3 regions of the Lactobacillus sp. ESL0225 genome follow, and region 2 is predicted to be linked to each of the others. Evidence: predicted binding sites of a transcription regulator. Region 2 holds the regulator's gene; each other region holds the start of a gene.
The links. The regulator HrcA, encoded in region 2, represses chaperone genes, less so after heat shock. The targets are predictions, from matches to a motif close to TTAGCACTCNNNNNNNNNGAGTGCTAA.
Positions count from the first base shown of each region.

Region 1: a site for HrcA is predicted at 3,161-3,187, ahead of F5ESL0225_RS02285 (ATP-dependent Clp protease ATP-binding subunit). Genes of this name have one in related genera too.
Region 3: a site for HrcA is predicted at 1,542-1,568, ahead of F5ESL0225_RS06805 (Hsp20/alpha crystallin family protein). Genes of this name have one in related genera too.

Region 1 is NZ_REHK01000006.1:122,423-127,462, reverse strand. It holds gene F5ESL0225_RS02310 (adaptor protein MecA) at 1-35, opposite strand, end outside; gene spxA (transcriptional regulator SpxA) at 142-540, opposite strand; gene ptsP (phosphoenolpyruvate--protein phosphotransferase) at 746-2,479, opposite strand; gene F5ESL0225_RS02295 (phosphocarrier protein HPr) at 2,479-2,745, opposite strand; gene F5ESL0225_RS02290 (hypothetical protein) at 2,859-3,041, opposite strand; gene F5ESL0225_RS02285 (ATP-dependent Clp protease ATP-binding subunit) at 3,236-5,040, shown strand, end outside.
Region 2 is NZ_REHK01000007.1:333,660-338,699, reverse strand. It holds gene truB (tRNA pseudouridine(55) synthase TruB) at 1-598, shown strand, start outside; gene ribF (riboflavin biosynthesis protein RibF) at 618-1,550, shown strand; gene hrcA (heat-inducible transcriptional repressor HrcA) at 1,677-2,726, shown strand; gene grpE (nucleotide exchange factor GrpE) at 2,739-3,317, shown strand; gene dnaK (molecular chaperone DnaK) at 3,337-5,040, shown strand, end outside.
Region 3 is NZ_REHK01000010.1:152,141-157,180, forward strand. It holds gene F5ESL0225_RS06795 (CPBP family intramembrane glutamic endopeptidase) at 111-773, opposite strand; gene greA (transcription elongation factor GreA) at 1,010-1,471, opposite strand; gene F5ESL0225_RS06805 (Hsp20/alpha crystallin family protein) at 1,671-2,093, shown strand; gene F5ESL0225_RS06810 (C1 family peptidase) at 2,224-3,540, shown strand; gene F5ESL0225_RS06815 (nucleoside hydrolase) at 3,820-4,758, opposite strand; gene F5ESL0225_RS06820 (ABC transporter permease) at 4,769-5,040, opposite strand, start outside.

The DNA.
Region 1 (5,040 bases), on a different contig from region 2:
CGAATCGTGTTTTCATTAATACGTTTTACTTGCATGAATTCTCACCTCCATCGAATCCTTTTATCTATTGTAGCTTATTTTATAACTAAAATAAAAGCGTTAGTTTAAATACCAACGCTTTTATTTAAATTTTTGCATTAATTATATGTCAGCGATTTTTTGCATTTCTTCAAGTTCGAGCCGACGAACTTTACGCGGTAAAAACCGCCTAATTTCATCTTCATTATAACCAACTTGTAAGCGACGATCATCCATAATAATCGGACGTCTTAACAAACTAGGATTTTTTTCAACTAAATTAAGCAACTGATCAATTGATAGATCATCAAGATTAATCTTTAACTGTTGAAAAGCTCTTGAACGTGTAGAGATAATTTCTTCGGTACCATTCTCAGTCATTCGTAATATTTGAATAAGTTCCTCTTTCGTAAGTGGCTCTGAAAAAATATTTCTTTCTTTAAAAGCAATATCATGTTTTTTCAACCAAGCCTTTGCTTTACGACACGAGGTACAACTCGGAGATATATATAAATTCACCATATATTTCACGCTCCTTTGAACAATACGATTTCTTTTACCTCTTTAGTATAACATAACACTTCTTTTTTGTAAGTAATATCTTGTATACTAACCATATCTTTATATTAAATTACAAAGATGAATAATCTGTGACTTTTTTATCAAGAAAACGTTAAGATATAATAAAAGAGTATTAATGATATTAATACTCTTTTATATTTTTTATTTAATTAGTTAACTTTGACATTAAATCATTGACTAACTTCTCATTGTCTTCCGCCGTTTCCGATACAAAGCACGCCTGATTGGCCAAATCTTTAATATCTTCAGTATTCAGCTTCTTCATTAAACTTCTAATTCGTAAAATTGATGTGGCACTCATTGAATACTCATCAAGTCCCATTGAAAGTAAAATTGGGAACATGATATTATCGCCAGCTGCTTCACCACACATACCACACCATATATTATTTTCATGGGCAGCATCTATAGTGTGCTTAATTAAGCGTAATACGGCTGGATTGGCTGGTTGATACAAATAAGAAACATTATCATTACCACGATCAGCAGCCATCGAATATTGAATTAAATCATTGGTACCAATTGAGAAGAAATCAACTTCTTTGGCAAATTGATCAGCCATTACCGCCGCAGCTGGTATTTCAATCATCATTCCGACTTGCAAGTCAGAGCCAACTTTAATGCCTGCTGCTGTCAATTTATCTTTTTCAGTAGCTAAAATCGACTTAGCCTTGCGCAATTCACCTAGAGTACCAATCATCGGGAACATGATTCCCAATTTTCCATAAGCCGAAGCCCGCAATAATGCACGTAGTTGTGTTCTGAAAATTTCTTCATTTTGTAAAGATAATCTGATTGCTCGTACACCGAGGAATGGATTCATTTCTTCGGGTAAGTCCCAATAATCAAGGTGTTTGTCACCACCAATATCCATGGTTCTAATAATAACTTGCTTACCATTCATACCTTCGATAACTTCTTTATAGGCTTCGAATTGCTCTTCTTCAGTTGGAAAATTTTTCGAATCCATATATAAAAATTCAGTACGATATAGTCCGATGGCTTCAGCACCGTTATCATTTACACCTTGCATGTCATTAGGTGTACCAATATTAGCAGCAATAATAAACTTCTTGTTATCAGCAGTAACTGATGGTTCATTTTTCAATTTTTCCCATTCAGCTTTTTGCGCCAAGAACGCTTCACTTTTTTGCTGATAGGCTGCTATTTGGTCAGCATCTGGTTCAATTACTACATCACCATTTAATCCATCAACAGCTATATTTTGACCATTTTCAACATCAGCAGTGATTGATTCAGTACCAACAACAGCTGGCAATTCAAGCGAACGAGCCATAATTGCTGAGTGCGCCGTCCGCCCACCAATATCAGTAACGAAACCTTTAACAAAGTTTTTATTTAGTTGAGCAGTATCACTTGGCGTCAAATCATGAGCTACGACAACCACTTCATGGTCAATCGTTGCCGGATTAGGTAATTCTTTTCCTAATAAGTGAGCCATAATTCGCTTAGAAACATCACGAACATCGGCAGCACGTTGCTGCATATATTCGTTATCAGTCATACCTTCAAAAATTGTAATAAATTTTTGAGCAGTTTCATCAAGTGCAGCTTCACTATTAATTTTTTGTTCCTTAATTTCGGTTTCGATTGCACCAGTAAATTCAGGATCATTTAAAATCATCAAGTGAGCTTCAAAAACTTGTGCTTCTTCTTCTCCCAAGCTTGTTTTAGCACTATCACGAATCTTTTCAACTTCAGCAGTTGAAACCTTAATTGCTTCGTGATAGCGAGCTAGTTCACCTTCAACATCGCTGACATTAGCCTTTGAAAATGAAAGATCCGGTTCTACCAAGAGATAAGCTGGTGCTACAGCAATACCATCACTTGCAGCAATTCCTTTTAATGTCTTGGTCATTATTCAGCTAAGCCTTCTTTTTTCATTGTTTCAGAAATAGCTTCAATAGCATCCTTTTCGTCATCACCATCAGCACTAATTGAAACATCAGCATTTTTGCCAACACCAAGTGACATAACACCCATGATTGACTTCAAATTAACTGATTTGCCATTGTATTCCAAGTTGATGTCTGAACCAAACTTAGAAGCAGCTTGTACTAACAAGGTAGCAGGACGAGCATGAATACCTGTTTCTGCAATAACATGAAAATCGCGTTTTTCCATTATAATATCTCCTTTGAATTCAAAAAAATAAAACCGGTAGTAAATACCTATTCGTGTACTTAGACTATCATTTTTTTGCAAAATAGACAACATTAATGTAACAGTTTACATCATTAAACTTGTGTATTCTTTTGCATGTAAATTATTTGACCTCCACGGAGTGCCTTACCAGTTATATTTTGTCTTTTCCCAAAAGATCTTAAAGCAGCTTGGAAAGCAAAGGCTTCTTTTGGGTGAACTTGATATGAATCAAGTTCACCGCTAGCTAACTGCTCAAGAATTTTTTGATAATCCAAATATACCACCGTTTCTTTCAAATTAATAATAATCTAGATAAATTTAGCAAATTTTTGACTACTTTGCTTATCTACATTTTAACATATTGTACCTACATCCGACCACCAAGCTTTTATGTTTAGCACTTGATTATTAAGAGTGCTAATTATATAATTTAGGGAAAGATGAATCAAAGCGAAAGGCGGTAATATAATTGCTTTGTCAAAACTGTCATAAACGACCTGCTTCCATTCACCTCTTTGCTCAGGTAAATGGTGAAAGTCGCGAAATCAATTTATGTGGTCAATGTTATCAAGAACTTGAACAACAAGGAAATATTAATATGAGCAATAACAATAATAGCTTTTTCGGTGATTTTAATAATCCATTCAATAATGGTGGTAATGCCGATGATTCACAAATGAATAATAATGGTGGGACTTCAGTTGGCAATAATGGCGGTAAGCGGTCACTTTTAGATCAGTATGGAACTGATTTAACTGATTTAGCTCGAAAGGGCAAAATCGATCCAGTGATTGGTCGTGACCAAGAAATCGCTCGTGTAATTGAAATTCTAAATAGAAGAACTAAGAATAACCCTGTCTTAATTGGCGAGGCTGGTGTAGGTAAAACTGCAGTAGTTGAAGGATTAGCTCAACAAATTGTTGACGGATCTGTCCCAGCTAAATTACAAGACAAAAGAATTGTTTCATTAAATGTGGTTTCTTTAGTTCAAGGGACCGGAATTCGTGGACAATTTGAACAACGTATGCAACAACTGATTAATGAATTACAAAATCAAGATGACATTATTCTTTTTATTGATGAAATTCATGAGATTGTTGGTGCAGGAAACGCTGAAGGGGGAATGGACGCTGGTAATATTATTAAACCGGCCCTCGCCCGTGGTGATTTACAATTAGTGGGAGCAACTACTCTCAAAGAATATCGTGAAATTGAGAAAGATTCAGCCTTAGCTCGAAGATTTCAACCAGTTGATGTAAAAGAACCCTCTGTTAAAGAAACAATTCGCATTCTCCAAGGAATTAAAAAGCGTTATGAAGATTATCATCATGTACAATATACAGATGATGCTATTCAGGCTGCAGCTGAATTATCTGAACGCTATATTCAAGATCGCTTTTTACCAGATAAAGCAATTGACCTACTTGATGAAGCTGGTTCGCGTATGAATCTAACAATCCCTTATGTAGACAAGGACAAAATTAAAGAACGTATTGAAGCTGCACAACAACTTAAACAGGAATCGCTTAAAAACGAAGACTATGAAAAAGCCGCTTATTACCGTGATCAAATTGAAAAATATAATAAAATGAAAAATCAAAACGTTGATCCGGATAAGTCACCTATTATTACAAATAAAATAATGGATAAAATTGTAGAAGAAAAAACAAGTATCCCGGTAGGCGAATTACAAAAGCAAGAAGAAAATCAATTGCAAAACTTGGCTACAAATTTGAAGTCACATGTTATTGGCCAAGATGAAGCTGTTGATAAGTTGGCGCGAGCTATTCGCCGTAATCGAATTGGCTTTAACAAATCGGGTCGTCCAATTGGCTCATTTCTTTTCGTTGGGCCAACTGGAGTTGGTAAAACAGAGCTAGCAAAGCAATTAGCTAAGCAAATGTTTGGTTCAGAAAATGCCATGATTAGATTTGATATGTCAGAATTTATGGAATCCTATTCAGTTTCTAAATTAATTGGTTCTGCACCGGGTTATGTTGGCTATGAAGAAGCTGGTCAATTAACTGAACAGGTTCGGCGTAATCCATACAGTTTGATCTTGCTAGATGAAATTGAAAAGGCTGATCCATCTGTAATGAATTTATTCTTACAAATTTTAGATGATGGTCGCTTGACTGACTCACAAGGACGCCAAGTTTCATTTAAGGATACAATTATCATTATGACTTCAAATGCAGGTCAAGGAATTAAACGTGCCAGTGTGGGCTTTGCTGCTGAAACCGCAGGAAAAAAACCCGATTCTGTCCGTAATTC
Region 2 (5,040 bases):
TACTCTGCAAACAAGGATGCAAGAGTTTATTGGAAAAATAGAACAGGTTCCACCAATTTACTCAGCTGTACGTTTAAATGGCAGGCACCTCTATGAATATGCACGCGAAGGTATTGCGGTTGAACGACCAAAGCGATCAGTTAAAATTTTTGCATACAACGCGGTTGATGAGCCTCAATTTGACTTAGAAAAGGGACAGGAAACTTTTAATTTTGAAATTGAATGTAGTAAAGGCACATATGTGCGTTCACTTGTCAATGACCTAGGCGAAAATATAGGTGTTCCGGCAGTAATGCAAACCTTACGAAGGACAGCAAGCTCAGGCTTTAATCTCAGTCAAGCTGTTAAACTAGATGAAATTATTAGCAATCCAGCTATAGCTGAAAAAGCAATACAACCAATCGAAGTATTTTTCAAAGATTATCAGACAATTGACTTGAACGAAAATCAATGGCTAAAGGTAAAAAATGGGGCAGCAATTGCTTTGAAAACGAATGCAAAAAAAGTTGCATTAAGGTACAATAATAAAGTTAAGGCGATTTATCAAGCCAGAGGTACAATGTACCGTCCTGAATTAATGCTTTTGCAAAATAATTAGATGAAATGAAGGTTCAACAGTGCAAATTATTCATTTATCTTATCCAGTTAAAAAGAATATTGTCCCGGGTAAAATTGTATTGGCTCTCGGCTTTTTTGATGGTGTTCATCGTGGACATCAGCAGTTAATAAAGGTCGCAAAGAACACTGCCAATAGTAAGGGCTTACCCTTAGTGCTAATGACATTTGATCGGCATCCTAAGGAGGTCTATCAAAACCAAGTAGTGAGTTATATTGATACCCTAGATGAAAAGATATATAAAATGCGGCAGCTTGGAGTAGATTATTTGTTGGTGATGCATTTTAATGAGCAATTTAGCAAAGTAAGTGCTCAAGAATTTGTAGATAATATTATTGTTAAACTTAATACTGAGACTGTTGTTGCTGGTTTTGATTATACCTATGGACCTAAAAATATTGCCAATATGCAGAATTTACCTAAATTTGCGCAAAACAGATTTGAGATTATTACAGTTCCGGAACAAACATACAATGACCAAAAAATTGGCTCAACAGAGATTAAAAGAGCTATTAAAAATGGAAAAATGGACTTAGTTAAAGACTTACTTGGCACACCTTATGTCATGTCCGGTTATATTGGGCACGGACTGCGTAATGGTCACAAGTTGGGCTTTCCAACTGCTAATTTAGTTTGGGATGAGAATAAGGTGATTCCTAAAGTTGGCGTTTATGCTACGAGGACAATGATTAATGGTAAGTGGTATGAATCAATGACTAGTGTAGGCTATAATGTAACAATTAACAGTGCCCAAAAAATATATATTGAATCTAACTTATTTGGTTTTAGTGAAGAGGCTTATGACCAAAAGATAATAATTAAGTGGTATAAGTATACACGCGGAGAAATAAAGTTTGCTAATTTAAATCAACTAAAAGAGCAAATGAAACAGGATAAATTAAAGATTACAGACTATTTTGAGCAGTACAGATAAGTTAAAATTGTTGCAAAAATTTATTTCAAAATAATTAGCACTCAGCTTGACATTCTGCTAAATACTAGTATCATAATAATTGTTAGCACAAAGCAAATAAGAGTGCTAAAAGTGAGGGCGATATTTATGTTGACCGAACGTCAAGAATTAATTTTAAAAACAATTATTAATAATTTTACACAGACACATGATCCTGTCGGTTCAAAAACTGTAATGAACCAACTGCCAATTAAAGTTTCCAGTGCAACTATTCGTAATGAAATGGCTCTTTTAGAAGACAAGGGCTTAATTGAAAAAACTCATTTATCTAGTGGCCGTTTACCATCAACTGATGGCTATCGGTACTATTTAGATAATTTAGTTGAGCCATTACGTTTGCCAGCATCAGTATATGATAGAATTATGCTACAATTTAGCCAGCCATTTCATCAAGTTAATGAAATTGTTCAAGAGGCGGCCAAAATTTTATCTGATTTGACTAATTATACTGCTTTTGCTGAAGGACCAGAGAGTAATTCTTTAACTATTACTGGTTTTCGAATTGTTCCATTAGTGAATAGGCAAGTTATGGCTATTTTGGTTACCAGTGATGGGAATGTTCACAGTCAAGTTTATCGTTTACCCTATAATATTGGTGGCGATGAAGTTGAAAAAGCTGTGCGAATGCTAAACAATGAATTGGTAGGTAAGACTTTAAACGAAATAAACCCGAGTTCATTGAGTCAAGATTTAAGTGAAAAATTTGGTCTTCATCATATCACTGAATTAATTGAATTGGTTGAAGATGTGGTTAAAGAGGCTACTAGTGAGCAAATGTATGTTGACGGGCAGCTAAATCTTTTAAATAACAGTTCACTAAGCGATGCTTCAAGTTTGAAATCGCTCTATGAATTACTGGGTCATGAAGATTTAGTTTCGAATTTAATGACTAATGTAATGAACTCAAGTGATAGTCACTCACCCATAAGAGTTAGTTTAGGTTCGGAATTATCTAATGATTTATTGAAGGATTATAGTCTTCTTACTGCAGAGTACAGTGTAGGGTCATATGGTAAAGGTATTATTGCTTTACTTGGTCCTAATAATATGCCGTATTCGCAAGTGATTGGCCTACTAGAATATTTTAGAAATGAATTAGCTAAAAAGCTACTGGAATATTATGGCAGATTTAAATAAAGGAGGTTAACTGTGAGTAAAGAAAAACAGACTAATGAAAAAGATTTTATAGAAAATCAACCGGCAACGGATGAAACGAAAGATTTTGAAGCTCAAGTAGATGATCAACAAGCATCTGAATCTGAAAAAGATAAAATCAAATCAGAGTTAACTAGGGTGCAGGAACAAAATAAAGATTTAGAAGATAAATATTTACGTAGTCAAGCAGAAATGCAAAATATGCAAAATCGTTATAATAATGAACGTGCACAATTGATTAAGTATGAATCTCAGTCTTTAGCTAAAGACATTTTACCGGCAATGGATAATTTAGAAAGAGCTTTAGCAATTGAAGTAGATGATGAAGCTTCAAAGCAGCTTAAAAAGGGTGTTCAAATGACTCTTGACTCCTTAATTAAGGCGATGAAAGATCATGGAATTAGTGAAATCGATGCTGAAGGTGTAGAATTTGATCCAAACTTACATCAGGCAGTTCAAACGGTTGCTGCTGAAAATAATGAGCAGAAGAATTATATCGTTCAGGTTTTACAAAAGGGTTATTTATATAAGGATCGCACATTAAGACCAGCAATGGTTGTTGTTGCACAATAATTGAAAGGAAGTTTTATTAATGTCAAAAGTTATCGGTATTGATCTTGGAACAACTAACTCTGCAGTTGCAGTTCTTGAAGGTAAGGAACCAAAAATTATTACTAATCCAGAAGGTAACAGAACTACTCCTTCAGTAGTTGCCTTTAAGGATGGTGAAATTCAAGTTGGTGAAGTAGCTAAACGGCAAGCAATTACTAATCCTAATACTATTTCTTCAATTAAGCGTCACATTGGTGAGGCTGGTTATAAAGTCAAAATTGGGGATAAGGCCTATACACCACAAGAAATTTCTGCAATGATTTTACAATATATTAAGAAATTTTCAGAAGACTATTTAGGTGAGAAGGTTACTGAAGCAGTTATTACGGTTCCAGCTTACTTTAATGATGCTCAACGTCAAGCTACTAAAGATGCTGGTAAAATTGCTGGTTTAGAAGTAAAACGGATTATTAACGAACCAACTGCTTCATCACTTGCTTATGGTTTGGATAAAGATGCTGAAGATGAAAAAGTTTTAGTATATGACCTTGGTGGTGGAACTTTCGATGTTTCTGTTTTGCAACTAGGTGATGGTGTCTTTCAGGTATTATCCACTAATGGTGATACACGTCTTGGTGGTGATGACTTTGATAATAAGATCATTGACTGGCTTGTTAAAGGCTTTAAAGATGAAAATGGTGTGGACTTATCAACTGATAAGATGGCACTACAGAGATTAAAAGATGCTGCTGAAAAAGCTAAGAAAGATCTATCTGGCGTATCTTCAACTCACATTTCACTTCCATTTATTTCTGCTGGTGAAGCCGGTCCATTACACTTAGAAGCTGATTTGACTCGTGCTAAGTTTGATGAATTAACGGCTGATCTTGTTGATCGAACTAAGATTCCATTTGATAATGCACTAAAAGATGCAGACTTAACTGTTAATGATATTGATAAGGTTATTTTAAATGGTGGATCGACTAGAATTCCAGCGGTTCAAGAAGCAGTTAAGAAGTGGTCTGGAAAAGAACCTGACCACTCAATCAATCCTGATGAAGCTGTTGCCTTAGGTGCTGCTATTCAAGGTGGTGTTATTTCAGGTGATGTTAAGGATGTCGTTTTACTCGATGTTACTCCACTTTCACTTGGTATTGAAACCATGGGTGGTGTCTTCACTAAATTAATTGAAAAGAATACCACAATTCCAACGTCTAAGAGTCAAATCTTTTCAACTGCTGCTGATAATCAACCTGCTGTTGATGTCCACGTTTTGCAAGGTGAACGTCCAATGGCTGCTGATGATAAGACCTTGGGTCGTTTTGAACTGACTGATATTCCTGCCGCACCTCGTGGTGTTCCACAAATTCAAGTAACCTTTGATATCGATAAGAATGGAATTGTAAACGTTTCGGCTAAAGATATGGGTACAGGTAAAGAACAAAAGATTACCATTAAGAGTTCATCTGGTTTATCCGATGAAGAAATTCAAAAGATGCAAAAAGAAGCTGAAGAGCATGCCGAAGAAGATAAAAAGAAGAAAGAAGAAGTTGACTTACGCAATGAAGTTGACCAATTAATTTTCTCAACTGAAAAGACTTTGGGTGAAGTTAAGGATAAAGTTTCTGAAGACGACATTAAGAAGGTTCAAGATGCGCTTGATGAATTGAAGCAGGCACAAAAGGACAATAACTTGGAAGAAATGAAGACTAAGAAAGATGCACTATCAAAAGTTGCTCAAGAC
Region 3 (5,040 bases), on a different contig from region 2:
AGGTCAATCCTAAGGGTTTAACCTACGTTTTTTATGTAATTTAATTCTTATAATTGGCCCCAAAACAGACCAAGCAATTTAGTTATCTTAAAATACATTGGTTCATAAATTTACGTCATAATTAAAAGTAAAACACCATTTAAAACAGATAAATAAATCGGCATCCATAAAGTTTGTGTATACAAATAAGACCAAGCAAAAATAGCGCCAAAAAAGAAATTAACTAATAATAATGTTGCTGAATTTTGCCAATTAAGCAAACTAAATAAAATTCCAGATGTAATAATCCCCCAAATAGCGGTAGGTACATTATCACGCCTAAAAGCATAGTTAAACAAAAAGCCAGTAATTAAAAACTCTTGTAATATCGGTAAAACTATTCCTAACGCAATCACAAAGAACCAATAATTTGCCACCCCTTCATGGTGCAAATATGTTGTTTGCAGACCGTACAACTGCAAGTGATTATACGATTGCAGCCAAGAAATACTGATTCTGAATACAGTAATTAGCAGGGTCATGCCAATAATAAGCGCAAAATTACTAATCCATGAACCGGCTAATCCCGGAGCAAAAAAGCGTTGCTCGCGATTAAAGCGATAAATAAAAAATAACAGAACCATTAAGGAAATTGTTGCAAATAAGATAAAATTCCAAACATGAATTGGCAGATTTTCAATAACTAGCTTGATTACGCCAGCTGTCATTAAATAGCCAATAAAATAAACAATATAGCGTATTAGGTTACCTTCTCTTGATGCTGGTGTATTCACAAAACTACCTCTATCTAACTAATTGTATACTCTCCAAAATCCATATTATAGCAAAAAAAAGTAATTTTATGAAATGACCATTAACTTTTCTTAAATAGCCAGCTTTTTCGACCATCCATTTCGATAAGATTTCTAATCCCTTCCTAGAAACTTAATATCTAAATTCAGATATGACACAACTAATTCCTAATAGGACACTATATTACTAACATTAAGTACGACTAAATAGGGTGTCTTTAATCGATTGCTTTAATTGTTACTTGATAGTTTCCCGCAGGAGCTATTACCTCTACAGTCGTATTTACAGTTTTTTTCATAATTGCTTGTCCCAATGGTGAATCAAAGGCAAGCTTACCCTTAGTGACATCGGCTTCCATCCGACCAACAATTTGGTATGTCTCAGTTTCTTTTTCTTGACCAATCTCAAGTGTGACTATTTTGCCTAAATCAACTTTACCATCAGTAGTTTTTTTAATAATTTCAGCATAATTCAACTGCTTATTTAAATAACGTAATCTACTTTGCAAATGTCCTAACTCGCGCTTAGCTTCAGTATATTCGGTATTTTCTGATAAATCACCTAATGCTCGAGCTGCCTGCAAAATTTTAATTCGTCTTGGACGCTCTTTTTTTAAACGAGCAATTTCCATCTCAATTTTTCGATAGCCTTCTGGGGTCATCTTCTGATAATAAGTCAAAACTTCTTCTCCTCATTTTTAATAATCCACAAGCTATAATCCTTATAATAAAAGGATAGCTATCACATAATTAGCACTAAAAAAATAAGAGTGCTAATTATTTTTATTTTTAAGAGCTGAATACTATAATAATAATTGTACAGAGGAATTGAAAGTCTTCTGTAATAAATTAATTTAATTTTGAAAGGAAGTTTTTACTATGACAAATGAAATGATAAATCGTCACAATGACTTTTTCGATGCAATGAATGATTGGTTTGATCTTCCGAGAAAATTTTTTGATGAGACTGAAATAACAAAATTAATGCAGTCTGATGTAGCTGAAAATGATCATGATTATGTAATTAATATTGATATGCCAGGTATGAATAAAGATGATATTAGCTTAAACTACAATAATGGTATTTTAAGTGTTGCTGGGTCGAGGAAAGCATTTAAGGATGTTTCCCACAATAGTAGTATTATTCACCGTGAAAGAAGTATTGGTCACATTTCTAGAAGCTTTAGATTGCCAAATGTCGCTGCTAATGAAATTAGTGCCAAATATGAAAATGGTGTTTTAACCGTCGTCTTACCAAAGCAAAGTACAGATAAAAATGATAATTCAATAAAAATTGACTAACTTAAATAACACAATTCTGACAAAACTATCAACCCTATAATTCCTAAAAACGAGTTCACTTATTGAACTCGTTTTTCTTTTAGATTAAAATATGAAGTGATTTAAAATTAAATTAAAAGGAGATTCACCTATGGGATACAAACTTACCTTACAAGAATTAGAAAAATTTTCAGCTGATTTTAATAAAAGCCCGCAAAATCAGGTTGTTGCTAGAGCTGCACAAAAAAGTGGTGTCTTGGCTGCTGCTTATAATGATCGGGTGCAAAATGAACTAACCCGCGTTTTTTCAACAGAATTAGCTACTGATAATGTAACCAATCAACGTCAATCTGGTCGCTGCTGGGAATTTGCGACGCTAAATATTTTACGTCATAATTTTGGGCAAAAGTATCATTGTAAAAACTTTACTTTTTCCCAAAGTTATAACTTTTTCTGGGACAAAATTGAACGAACTAATAATTTCTATAACTATATTATTGCAACAGCTAGTGAGCCACTCAATTCTCGTATTGTTAAAACCCATCTAAATAATGCTGGTGAAGATGGCGGGCATTTTCAAATGGCAACAGCCTTAATTGAAAAGTATGGTGTTGTACCTTCATATGCGATGCCAGAAAGCTTTAATGCAAATAATACAGCGGGCTTTGGCAAAGCCTTAGGCGATAAGCTTAAAAAAGACGCACTGGTTCTCCGCAAATTAAAACAAGCAGGAGAAGATGAAAAAATCAAACTCGTTCGTGAACAATTCCTAAGTGAGGTTTATCGAATGACAGCTATTGCTGTAGGAGAGCCACCTAAGAAGTTTGATTTAGAATATCGTGATGATGACAAAAATTATCACTTAGACAAAGAATTAACCCCACTAGAATTTCTACATAAATATATGGGCGATGTTGACTTTAACGATTATGTACTTCTAGCTAACGCTCCCGACCATGAATACAATAAACTTTATAGTTTGCCTGATGCCAATAACATTGATGGCACTTGTCACATTCAATGGCTCAATGTTCCCATTGAATACTTAGAACGTGCTAGTGTTAACCAGTTAAAGGATGGCGAAGCTGTTTGGTTTGGCAATGATGTTGGTGAGCAAAGTGATCGGCAAAAAGGCTATTTAGACAGCAACTTATATCAATTAAGTGACCTATTTGGGGTTGATTTAAAAATGTCAAAAGCTGATCGCTTGCGAACTGGTGCCGGCTACTTTAGTCACGCCATGGCTCTTGTTGGCGTCGACGAAGATCAGGGTCACATTCGCCAGTGGAAAGTAGAAAATTCCTGGGGTGAAAAAAATGGTGACAAGGGCTTTTTTGTAATGAACAATGAATGGTTTAAAGAATACGTTTATGAAGTTGCTGTTCATAAGAAGTATCTAACTTCTGAACAAATCACCTTAGCCGAAGGCTCTGCAACTGAATTACCAGCTTGGGATTCATTGGCTTAAGCCGGCGAGGATTCTAGTACAGATTGCTTCTAAAAAATTAGCCAGTTTTATAAATAAAAAGACTAACTCAGTATTTTATTGAGTTAGTCTTTTTGGTTGACTCCTAACTACTTGCTTACATTTTGCTTTTTCATCCTTGTATCTAGGTAGACTACTCTTCTAATTAACTATCTTCTCATTTTTGTACTAAATGATATAAATCGCTATAAGTAAGTATATATACTCACTTTATTTATAATAAGCAAAAAAACAGCTCTAAACTGGAACTGTTTTATAGTTTTACTTAGTCTGCATCATTAATTCATCAAACTTTTTAAAAAAGAAGTCCTTATCAGCTTTGGTTACTAAAGTAATCTCCCGCCCGTTTTCATCATCTTCCAAGCGACCCGCGGCATCACCCACGGTACGTACTTTAACTGTTCGCTTTTCCGAAGCTATAACCACTTCTGGATATAAAGCATTAATTGTCGTCAATACATCCCAAAAATAAAGTTGGGCACTTTGAATTGGAGGATTTACTAATAAGCTATATGCTTGACCTACTAAATCAACTACCGGATATTTTCTCAAACTTGCCCAGTGCATCTTAAGTCGATTGGTTAGTGGTAGTTCTTCACTACTCTCTAGTCCGATGACTTGCATTGGAATCTCAGATTGAAAGACTCGATCAACCGCAAATGGATCCCAAAAAGCATTCCATTCTTGTGTTCCATCAGCATTTACTTGTACCACATTTCCATGACCATCAAGTGAACCACCCATCCAAAATAAACGATCAATTTTTGTTTCAATTTTGGGATCAACTTCTAAAGCACGAGCTAAGTCAGTTAAAGGACCTGTCATAACTAAAGTAACTGGCTTAGCTGCCTTTCTTAGTTTATCAATCATATCTAAATGCGCTGGCTCAGCCGCTTCACCAGTTGTTATTTTTCCAGACTCATTTAGTAATGGTAGTGAATTAAAGGAATAAGATGCCGTACGCCACGCTTCTGGAAACTGGTTAACTGCCCGCGAATTCGACTTAGCAATCGCTAGCTTATCACCACGCAAATTAAATTGATCCGTCATTTTTCGACAAACTTCTACTGATGGCTCAAGATAACCATCGGCGTCAATTGCACTAACACCAAGTAGCTTAATCTCTGGTGCTTGTAATAGCAACAAATATGACACTAAGTCGTCAATATTGCCATCATGATTAAAATAAATTTCTTTCATTTTTATCTTCCTATTTTGACTTAATATAATTTTGGCCATCAGCTGCTGGAGCAACTGACTTACCAAAGAATAACACTAAAATTACAATTGTAATTACATAAGGAGCAATTTGCATATAAACAGACGGAATATGATTAAAAAATGGTAACTGATTGCCTATAATACTAATACTTTGGGCGAAACCAAAAAATAGCGAAGCAAGCATTGCTCCTAAAGGATTCCACTTACCAAAAATCATAGCTGCCAAAGCCATAAAACCTTGACCGACAATCGTCGAAATTG